Myxosarcina sp. GI1: one gene and its partner. The protein of the gene in region 2 interacts with the protein of the main gene of each other region in a pairwise test. Links are inferred from orthologs where the notes say so. Each region holds a gene or a part of one and is shown on either strand. Other genes may lie near its edges.

Region 1 (3,897 bases), on a different replicon or contig from region 2:
CTCTCCTGCCAAGAAAAGCCCATAATTTAGAAGATGTCCATCGACCGCTACTGCCCGATAATATTTAGATACTCTGATTCACTATACAAATCCGCCTCGCTTTCGAGTCGATCTAAAAAAATCATACCGTCAAGATGATCGAGTTCGTGCTGAAAAATACGTGCGACAAAGTCAGTTAGAATTTTACGTTCTAACTTTCCTTCTCTGGTAACGTATTCAACTTCGATTTCGCGATATCTAGGTACCAAACCCCGCAGGTTGGGAACGCTCAAACATCCTTCCCAATCTTTGACTATTTCGTTACTATGACTAATTATTCTGGGGTTTAACATTGCCGTTGGCGGCATTGTTGGTGCATGAGGATAGCGTTGATTGGGATGAGAAGCCACGATAAACAATCGATAAGATTGCGATACTTGGGGCGCAGCAATTCCCACTCCTTTTGCCGCAGTTGCAGTAGCAATTAATGAATCGATGAGTTTGATTAAATTTTCATTAGTATCGATAATTTTTTCTACAGGTAAAGCTTTACGTTTTAATATAGGATTGCCAACTAAAGCAATTTTTAGTAATTCAGCCATATTTGTATTTGTGTCTGTTTGAGCGATCGCCGAATTCAAATGTACGCTAAAAGACAGTCGTTAATATAATACAATCTAGTTTTAGATCGTAACTGTTCTTCAAACAATACAGTTTGTGCGAGCCAGCGAGCGAGCATTAAGTCCTAATAATTAATAATTTTACAGTGGCAATTTCTTCTAAAGAACTGTGGCATCGTGTTTTAATCCGTCTTCAGCAACAGCTAAGTCGTCCGACGTTTGAGACTTGGATTGAAACTGCTACCGTTGACGAGCTAAAAGATGATTGCTTAACGATCGAAACTCCTAATGCTTTTATCATGAATCACTTACAAAAGCATTATGCCAAAATTATTAGCGACGCGGTCAGAGAAATACTAGGCAAGCCCGTACAAATTAAGTTAATTGTTACTCAAGGAGAGAATAAAGCTTTTATGGGCGGAACCGAACTTATAGATACAAACGATCGCCGCCAGGCAAATTTTATCGCTCGGACTTTAAAGCCTGCCAAGCTCAATCCTAAATACACCTTTTATCGATTTGTAGTAGGACCGACCAACCGTATGGTTCATGCTGCTTCTCTAGCAGTAGCCGAGTCTCCTGGTAGAGATTTTAATCCTCTGTTTCTCTGTGGCGGAGTTGGTTTGGGCAAAACTCATTTGATGCAGGCGATCGGACATTATCATTTAGAGATTAATGCTGCTGCCCGAGTTTTTTATGTTTCTACAGAACAATTTACCAACGATCTAATTACTGCTATTCGCGAAGATCGCCTGCAAAGTTTTCGCGAACACTACCGCACAGCAGATATTTTGTTGGTAGATGACATTCAGTTTATTGAAGGGAAAGAATACACTCAAGAAGAATTTTTTCATACCTTTAACACCCTTCACCAAGCAGGAAAACAAGTAGTTTTAGCAAGCGATCGCCCTCCCAACCAAATTCCCAAACTACAGGAACGTTTGAGTTCGCGTTTTTCTATGGGTTTAATTGCTGACGTACAGGTTCCCGACTTAGAAACCCGTATGGCGATTTTACAAAAAAAAGCCGAATACGAAAATGTCCGCTTGCCCAAAGAAGCGATCGAATATATTGCTTCTAGATATACTTCTAATATTCGCGAGTTAGAAGGAGCATTAAATCGAGCGATCGCCTATATTTCCATTTCAGGGTTGTCGATGACGGCAGAAAACATCGCCTCAGTTTTAAATCCGCAAATTGAATCGGTTAATACTTCTCCAGAAATAATTATTAGTGTCGTTTCAGAAGTTTTAAAAGTATCTATAGAAGAGCTTAAGGGAAATTCGCGCAAAAGAGAAATTAGCAACGCCAGACAGATTGCCATGTATCTTATGCGTCAGTTAACCGATCTGAGCTTACCTCGTATTGGTGAAGAATTTGGCGGCAAAGATCATACTACGGTTATGTATAGCTGCGACAAAATTGCCAAACAAATTACTCAAGATCGACAAATCAACCAAACGGTTTCTTTATTGAGCGATCGCATCAGCTTTGTTAGCCGACAGACAAAGCAGTAAGAAATTACGGCAAAAATATAGCAAAAGTCAAAAGTTAAAAATTAAAAGCGGCGAGAAGCGCGTCGAGGTTTCCTCGACAAGCGGAGGCTCGCCAAGAAGTTAAAACCAAAATGCTTAACTCATAAAGCTTTTAGTAGTTCGAGTTGTCCTAATTCTTCTGTCCACTACTGTAAAATACCAATCTGCTATTAATAATCTTTGGAACTTGGTTATGATGGCATTCTTGGGATTCAATCTACAACCTTTGTTTAGTACATACAAACTCATATAATTGTGAAATCAAATATTTAAAATCTTAATAGACATGAAAATTATTTGCAGTCAAAGCGATCTTAAAAATAATCTGTCTCTTGTCAGTCGTATCGTTCCTTCGCGTCCCGAACCCACAGTATTAGGTAATGTATTAATTGAAGCCCAAACAGCTACCCAAAAAGTAAGCATTACGGCTTATGACGGTAATATGGGAATTCAAACGAGTTTTAATGCCGAGGTAGTAGAAGCAGGTAGTATTACCTTACCAGCTAAACTAATCAATGAAATAGTTACGCGACTGCCAGAAATGGAAATTACCCTCGATACTACTGAAGATGAGGAAAACTTGCTGGCTACCTTGAGTTCGACATCGGGTAAATTCGAGCTATCGGGTATAGATGCGGCAGAATTTCCCGAACTGCCAGTAATAGAGAATGCAGAAAAAATATTATTACCTGTAGCTGCTTTGAGTCGAGGTTTGGCAGGATGTTTATTTGCTGCCAGTACGGAATTATCAAAACAGGTACTGACAGGAGTTCACGTTAAATCACAAGAGTCCGAACCAAATTTGGGTACTTTAGAATTTGCAGCAACAGATAGTCATCGCCTCTCAGTAGTAGAAGCCGATCTAAAAACCGAAACAGAAGAAGACATCGATTTAGATCTAGAATTACCAGAATTTGCCGTGACTATTCCCGCCAAAGCCTTACGGGAACTAGAGAGAATGTTTGGTGATGCCGAAGCTACAGACATGGTAAAAATCAATTTTGATGACACGCAGATGAGCTTCAAATTGGGCGATCGCCTGCTCAACAGTTCGAGGATTACGGGTGATTATCCCGCTTACTGGCAGTTAATACCCAAAAACTTTAGCCGCGAAGCGATCGTGGAACGAAAACGGCTGATAAGTAGTCTAGAATTGGTGGCAGTATTGGCACAAAAAAATAATATTGTTAAATTTAGTTTAGACAGCGATCGCGGCGAACTAGTAGTTTCTGCCGATGCTAGAGATATTGGCAGTGCCAAACAGACAATGAGTGCAGAAATTATTGGAGACAATATTGACATTGCTTTTAATATCAAGTATCTAATGGATGGTTTAAAGGCACTTTCCGCCACAGAAATCAAGATGCAGTTAAATGAATGGAATCAACCCGTTATTTTCACTCCTTTGAGTGGTTCGAGAATGACTTATTTAGTAATGCCCGTTCAAATAAGAAACTAAGTTAGATTCAATTATCTTTTTATTACTGGTATGTCTTACGAATCGGAACTACAAGAACGTACTAATATTTTTCAACCGATGCCATTAGCTCTGCTAGCCTCGGTTGTTTTGCATCTGTTAGTGTACAAATTTGGCTTGCCAAACTTTAGCTTGAGCGAAAATCCAACCAAACGAGAAGTTTCAATCGTTGAATTAACTCCAGAACAACAGGCACGCCTCCCCCAACTGTATTCCGAACCGAATATTCCAGACATACCACAATTAGAAAATCCTCTTACTGAAAATACTCCCGCTCCTCCCTTTG
Region 2 (7,722 bases):
AGATTAAGTTTTTAAAGCAAACTTAATCTTTTAATTTTACTTTTTTAAAAGTATCGAGCGAGCGATATTGATAATCTATCGCTAATTTAGATTATTTCTTTTGATAGATGAAAAAAATAAATATAATATAAAAAAAACCTAGTTTACTAGGTTTTTGCTGCTAAAAAAAATTTTTTGGTTTTATAAAACTATTAAAAAAACTTAATGAAAAGGTTTCAACTCAATCATTTTCCCAAGTTTGATAAGCAACCAAATCGCCAATAGGATCGCGGAGTAAATAATCACATCTTTCCAATTCGCATTCAACTCCGACCCATTCACGAGCGGGGATAAACTTACAAAGTACGTAAATTGGCTGTTGGCGACTAATAACGCCTTTCTCAATTAGCTGGCGAGCTTCGTCTTTGATGCTATCTAAGGAATAGCCTATTTTAGGAGCAGGTGAAACAGTTGCAGTTGTCATATATCTGTAAAATAAATTTATAACTATACATATAACTATAAACCATATAGCAGAATATGGAAGGGGTAATTAATTTTTTGCTGTATCGAAACGTACAAAACTTCTAATTACTCAAAAATCTTCATCTATAACCGAACTATCTCTAAAATCCAAAATCTATTTCAGTTTTAGTAATAGTGTACTTTTCATCTGAAGGAAGGTTAAATAAAGTTTTTAGCGCGATCGCCTGCGCTATTGACATTTGTCCGTAACAAAATACCCAGGGCAAATCTTGAGACATAAAGCTAATAAACCAGTCTAAAACATAGGGGCTGCCATAAATAATTAAACCCGTTACCAATTCTTTAGATACAAGTTGCCGATAAATACTTTTAGTTTGAGTAGTTAGCCCAGAAGTACCGCGAAAAGGATTGCCCCGAATAAATATTTGTAGTAGCGTCGGTCTGGGAGCGGTAGCGATCGCGCCAATGGTATTGTAATCTACGATCTGTCTGTGGTAATTAAACTGTTGGGGAATAGTTATTGCTGGAGTATGAATATCTAAAAAAGCACAGTTAAGTACATCGTCTACCACAATTAAATTGCGCGACTCAATCGGTCGCTGGAGGTTCCCTCCAGACGGGAAGCTCTGCTTCCCCGCCCCCGCTAGGGGGCGTGCCCTTCTTTGAAGGGCTGTTGCGATTGAGCGTTGCTCGATATCTGGCTGCGATCGCAGTGGTAACTTGCCTCCCGATCGCAACGAGTCTTGTAAAACTGCTTTAACCAAAACTTTTGCTTTCTTAGTAGATAACAGGGATAATTCTGCCTCACTATTACTAATTACTTTAGCTTTCGCTTTTGCGATGCGGGCGAGAGACTCTTCAATTCTTTGTCGGCTGATGCGCCCAGACATTACGGCATTGTAAATAGCAGCGATTGCCACTTCGGGATCGTCGGGCATTAATAAAATATCGCTACCAGCTTCGATTGCCCTTATCGCAATTTCTTCTGGAGAGGCAAATTTAGTTATACCACCCATAATCAAAGCATCGGTAACTACCAAACCATCAAAACCTAGCCGCTTTCTCAGGCGATCGTTTACAATTGCCGAAGACAAAGTTGCAGGGTATCTTTCATCCCAAACAGGAATAGATAGATGCGCCGTCATCACGCTGTCTACGCCAGCAGCGATCGCCGTTTCAAACGGCGGTAGTTCCACTGCTGCCAGACGCGAATCTGAATGAGGTAACGAGGGTAAAGCCAAATGAGAATCGACGGCAGTATCTCCATGTCCTGGGAAATGTTTGGCGGTAGTTAAAATTGGTTGGGAATTGGCACCTTTAATAAAAGCCGCTGCTAATTTACTGACAATAACAGGATTATCGCCAAAAGCACGAATATTTATTACAGGGTTATCAGGATTATTGTTGACATCTACTACAGGTGCTAATAGCCAGTTAATGCCTACTGCTAAGGCTTCTCTGGCAGTAATAGCACCAATTTCTGTTGCATATTTCTCTGCCAAGCTGAGGTTTTTAGCCGCAATTGCCCCTAACGCCATCGGTGGCGGAAACCATGTCGCACCGCTAAAACGCTGCCCTACTCCTTCTTCAATATCGGCTGCGATAAATAAAGAAGTCTTTGCCCAGGCTTGCAGTTGACGCGATCGCGCCTGTAGTTCGACACTGCTACCCCCTAATAAAATTACTCCGCCTAAGTTTAATTCTTCCAGCCATGTTTGTAACTTAGTGTTGCTAGCTTCCCAGGCAGGATATCTAATTTGATGGTCGAATAGATAGCCAGAAGCGCGGACAATAATCATTTGTCCGATTTGTTGTTTTAAAGATAAAGTGGGACTATATGAAGTTGTAGACACTAATATTTAACTGACATCTTCATCTAATTGTGCCGTATGAGTTTTTTGTTTGCGATCCTGTTTTATTTCGTCGAGTAAATTTAACATGCGATCGCCCCTTTCTAAAGAGCGATCTTCATAAAAGGCAATTTCTGGAGTACGTCGCAACCGCATTCTGTGTCCCAACTCTCGACGAACATAGCCAACAGAAGACTTTAGCCCTTCCATCGTCTCGGCTTTAGCTTCTTCAGTACCATAGATACTGACAAAGATTTTAACGTGTTGCAAATCTCCAGAAACATCGACATCGGTAATGCTGACCAGTCCAGAACCAACGCGATCGTCTTTGATTCCGTTAATCAACATCTGACCGACTTCTCGCTTAATCAGTGAAGCTACGCGAGACACGCGACGGCTATTAGCCATAATCTTTTCCTCTATCTTTGCAACCTATCAGGAGTTCGTATATTGCCGAACACCATTCTAGATTGTAACTATTTCTGAGAACGATTGCTGTAGGCGATCGCTTTACTAACAGCTAAAATTTAAAGGCGATCTTACCTCAAAGTATAATAAGGCTCGCGGTTCTGTTTATTTCCTTAAGAGAATTACAGCTTTATGCCAACTCCTCAACCTCATACCACTAAAATTAATCGTCTCCGTCGTCTTTCTAACTTACTCGATAATGCGATCGCCATACCTGGAATTGGCTATCGTATCGGATTAGATCCGATTTTGGGGTTGCTTCCTGGCGGTGGCGATACCGTAACTGGTGCTTTGGGGGCATATATTATTGTCGAAGCCGCACGAATGGGAATACCGCGACAAGTCATTTGGCAGATGGTAGGTAATATTCTCTTTGACTCGGTATTGGGTACGGTGCCAGTTATCGGCGACATTTTTGATGTTGGTTGGAAAGCTAACGTCAGAAACATGACTTTGTTAGAAAAACACATACAGTACGATGGTGATAATCGTAAGAGCGATTGGTTATTTTTAACTGGGTTGATTCTGCTACTGGTAATTATTGTCGTTGGATTTGCTACCTTTACCGTCTTGGTAATTCGTTGGTTGTGGCAGACACTCTCTTAGCATCAATAGCCACCAGGTCTAGCCATACTTTCAAACTTAGTCAATTCGGCATTAAAAATTAGCTTGACCGTACCTACAGGACCATTACGATGTTTGACTATACTAGCTTCAGCAATACCGCGTTCTGGGCTATCGGGATTGTAGTATTCATCGCGATAGAGCATAATTACCAAATCTGCGTCCTGCTCGATGGAACCGCTTTCTCTTAGATCCGATAGCATGGGACGTTTGTTGGTTCTTTGTTCTACTCCCCGACTCAATTGAGATAGGGCAATAATCGGCACATTGAGTTCTCTAGCCAAGCCTTTAAGACTTCTAGTCATTTTGGATAATTCCTGAACGCGGTTATCGCCGCCACCTTCCATTAGCTGTAGGTAGTCGAGTAACACCAACCCTAATGGTTCTTTCTGCTGTGCCTGTAGGCGGCGTACTTGCGATCGCATCTGCATCACCGAAAGATTTGCCGTATCGTCGATAAAAATTGGCAGTTCGGAAAGGTTACTAACGGCGTTAACCAGCGGTTCAAACTCATTCTGGGCGATTCTACCCGATCGCAGCCGATTGCTGGCAATTTTAGCTTCACTAGATAAGAGTCTTTGAGTCAATTGCTCTCTTGACATCTCTAAACTAAAGATTGCCACTGGTAGTTGATGATTTTTAGCGATACTCGAAGCTATACAAAGAGAAAATGCCGTTTTACCCATTGACGGTCTTCCAGCGACGATAATTAAGTCAGAACGGCTAAAACCGCTGGTCATAGAATCTAAATCGTAGAAGCCTGAAGGAATACCTGGTAAGGCGGTTTCCTGATGCAAGTCTTCAATCGTATTAAAGGTAGTCACCAAAGTTTCGGATATTGGCACTAACCCTTGCTGCGGGCGTTCTTGAGTGAGGCGAAAGATTTTTTGTTCGGATTCGTCGAGAACTACTTCTAATTCGGTGGCGTTATCGTAACCGAGATCGACAATTTCATGACCCGAAGTTATCAACTGACGACGGATATATTTATCCATAATCAGGTTGGCATAGCGATCTATATTCACAGCCGAAACGGTACGGTTGAGTAGCGTCGCTAGTTTGGTAGTACCGCCAACTTTGTCTAACAAATTGCGATCGCTCAAGTAACTAGTAACCGCCATTAAGTCTGTAGGTTTACCTTGACCATGCAAGGTTAAAGCAGCTTGGTAGATTTCTCGATGTGCTTTTACGTAAAAAGCATCTTTGACTAATAGTTCGGCCACTCTAGTCATGGCTTCGGGATCTAGTAAAATACCACCTAAAATTTCTTCTTCGGCTTCAATGTTGGCTGGTGGCAAATTTTCTATCATATCTATGTGTAATTATTTCTCTTTATTAGACCAACGATATTGATAACCAGTTTCGTCGGCACCCCAAACCCGATCGCCAGCCTTATCGAAACCCCGATCCCAAGTATCCATGCCGCGATCGTGTAAAATTATAGTATTGGTAATATAATTTGCTCCCCGAAAATTAGTCGGACAACCTCCTGGTTTAGTTTTACCTTCATATACACTAACTAGCTTTTTAAGAAATACGCTACACAAGGGTTGACCCAAGCGATCGCTATCTACAATTCTTTGAGCTTGGGGGCGATCGCAAAATCCGTTCCAAACTTCGGTAGATTCGGGTTTATAAGAACGGGAAACCACTATATCCTGGCGTTTGCCTGGATAAATCTCTAAAAATCTTTGGCGATAGGGAGCATCCAAACTTTCGTTCAAAGCTTGTTCTTGATAGAGATATACCGAACTAGAATTATTTGCGTCAGCAACTTCCACTCTACAGGTGGTCATGCGTACGTTGGCTTTATCAGAATTAGCAGCAGCTTGAGCCGAAGTATCCATAACACCCTCTAAATGAGACACTACTTCTGCTACTGACTGAGATGGTGTAGGTAAAGCAAATGCTGCTGAAGAGTAAATCGCTCCTGTATAGGTAAGTACTATAGCTAGATTAAATTTAGACAAACCCATAATGTCAATAAGAAATTTGTTTATAGTAATTTTCGAGCTTTTAAAAGGCAACGTTTGTTAGCTTTGGGAAACGAAATTTTGAAAGCCTTTTTTAGTTTAATATGGTATAAAACAGGTTTAATACCTGCTACGTATTTCGCTTCAATTAATTTCAACGTCGCCTTAGTTTAAGATTAGGTTAAATAAAGGTTAACATATTGTTTAATTGAAAGTTAATTCAGTCATAACCCGCATCAGCTAGCATTGAATAAAATCGACTTTAAATTTATTTAAATTTAAAAAGTTGCCAACATAGAACAGTTTGGTTGGCAAAAAGAGGCAAAGTTTGACTGAAAAATATGATAAATTAAGTCTGCATCTTGTCTGCAAACTGTTTATTAAAATTTATATGTATTAAGAGCAAGAAAAATTATGTACGATCGCGCAACTGTTACTCAAACAGAGACGGTTTTAAAAGCTGAAAACGTTAATGTTTATTATGGTGATTTTTTAGCTGTAAAAGGTATTTATTTAGATATTCCTAAAAATAAAGTTACCGCTTTTATCGGACCTTCGGGCTGTGGCAAAAGTACCCTCATTCGCTGCTACAATCGCCTCAATGATTTAATACCTATTTTTCGTTTGGAAGGTTTGATTACCTATCACGGTCAAAACCTCTACGCAAAAGACATCGACCCAGTGCAGGTCAGACGTAAAATTGGCATGGTGTTTCAACGTCCCAATCCTTTTCCCAAATCAATCTACGAAAATATTGCTTTTGGAGCCAGAATCAATGGCTACAAGGGAGATATGGATGAGCTAGTAGAGCGATCGCTCCGACAGGCAGCACTATGGGATGAGGTTAAAGATAAACTCAGACAAAGCGGTTTGGCACTTAGTGGCGGACAGCAGCAACGCTTATGTATTGCCAGAGCCGTAGCGTTACAGCCAGATGTTGTATTAATGGACGAACCTTGCTCGGCATTAGATCCCATTTCTACACTCAAAGTTGAAGAATTAATTCACCAACTAAAAGAAAACTATACAATCGTAATTGTCACTCATAATATGCAGCAGGCATCGAGGGTGGCAGACTACACTGGTTTCTTTAACGTTACGGCTACCGAAAGCGGCAATCGTCAGGGTTATTTAGGTGAATTCGCTCCGACCGAAGAAATTTTCCAAAATCCCAAAGAAGAAGCAACTAAAGAATACGTTAGCGGTCGTTTTGGTTGATTTATAGCTTAGTTCTATCTATAAGAGGTATTGGTAGGTACCGATTTCTTGATAGGATAAGTTGAACCTGGGATTGAGACTAAATAAATTTATGTTTTCTAAAAAATTTTTGTCGCGTCTACTAGCTCTGATGCTAGTAGCAGTAATTGGTTTAATGGGCTGTACTTCCAATCCTTCGGGATTATCGGGTAATTTCAGTCAAGATACTGTAGCAGTTATGGACAGCTTGAGAAGGGCGATCGATCTGCCAGACAATTCTCCAGATAAAGATGCTGTCGTTCTCGACGCACGCCGAAAAATCAGCGATTATGCTTCTAGATATAGACGCAATTCCAAAACTTCTGGTCTGCGTTCTTTTACCACCATGCAAACAGCTTTAAATGCAGTTGCTGGTTACTATAGTTCCTATGGCAATCGTCCTTTACCCGATAAACTTAAGAAAAGACTCAACCAAGAATTCAAACAGGTAGAGATATCTCTCAAACGAGGCGTTTAGTTTTTTCATTTAATTATTAGTAGTTTCTCTCTCAGAAATTATTTTGAGAGGGACTTTTTTTTGCTAAAGCAGTTATCATCAAGCATTTATTATTGATCGATGGTCGCTCAATGGTCGCTATTCATTGTTGAACTTCAATCGATAGAATTACTCTCGACATCAAAATAAAATTTATGTAGGTTAAATTGATATAAGTTTTAAAAAAAAGAGCAACAAACTCTGTTTGGTATATCGTAGGAAAATTGAAGCGAGGGAGGCATTGCAATAGTGCGGCAAACAACTAAAAATCGGGTAATTCGGTCTACTATAATCAGAGTAGCGATCGCCGCAGGCTTATTATCTCCATTACACTCGATAAAATCTGCTCATGCTGCGACGGGAGCATATTGCCAATTTGCTCCCGAAGAAGTTGCTGCCAAAGAGCAGTTGCTCGCCTCCGCTTTAGAAAATAATACCCAAGCTGCCGCCGAGTATCAAGCTATCGTTCGCAAACATAGTTTAATGCTGCAACAATGCCGCTCTCAAAGCTGGCCCGAAGAACAGGCGGTTTGGCTGCGTCTCTATCCTTGCGATGTCAGCCCAGGCTCCCTCGATTATGTTCTCGATCGCATCGTTAATTTGGGTTATA

The links.
Region 1: the proteins of dnaB (region 2) and dnaA interact in binary tests that used the Escherichia coli proteins (3 or more experiments, as listed by UniProt). The link is inferred for Myxosarcina sp. GI1 from one-to-one orthologs.

Annotation. Positions count from the first base shown.
Region 1 is NZ_JRFE01000016.1:33,655-37,551, forward strand. Bases 65-2,930 are described here. They hold dnaA (chromosomal replication initiator protein DnaA), read left to right. Parts: upstream 65-745; coding sequence 746-2,116; downstream 2,117-2,930. Other genes in these bases: def (peptide deformylase), read right to left, coding at 65-581; dnaN (DNA polymerase III subunit beta), read left to right, coding at 2,421-2,930. Outside these bases: more of def, read right to left, coding at 48-64; more of dnaN, read left to right, coding at 2,931-3,593. UniProt on the Escherichia coli protein: Plays an essential in the initiation and regulation of chromosomal replication. Binds in an ATP-dependent fashion to the origin of replication (oriC) to initiate formation of the DNA replication initiation complex once per cell cycle.
Region 2 is NZ_JRFE01000013.1:19,965-27,686, reverse strand. The notes cover bases 2,555-5,400. They hold dnaB (replicative DNA helicase), read right to left. Parts: upstream 4,718-5,400; coding sequence 3,392-4,717; downstream 2,555-3,391. Other genes in these bases: KV40_RS06630 (chromophore lyase CpcT/CpeT), read right to left, coding at 4,730-5,383; KV40_RS06640 (DUF4112 domain-containing protein), read left to right, coding at 2,916-3,389; rbfA (30S ribosome-binding factor RbfA), read right to left, coding at 2,555-2,723. Outside these bases: KV40_RS06655 (DUF4327 family protein), read right to left, coding at 221-463; KV40_RS06650 (glycoside hydrolase family 3 N-terminal domain-containing protein), read right to left, coding at 606-2,318; more of rbfA, read right to left, coding at 2,325-2,554; phosphate ABC transporter ATP-binding protein PstB, read left to right, coding at 5,795-6,598; photosystem II protein Psb27, read left to right, coding at 6,690-7,094; KV40_RS06615 (family 10 glycosylhydrolase), read left to right, coding at 7,362-7,722. UniProt on the Escherichia coli protein: The main replicative DNA helicase, it participates in initiation and elongation during chromosome replication. Travels ahead of the DNA replisome, separating dsDNA into templates for DNA synthesis.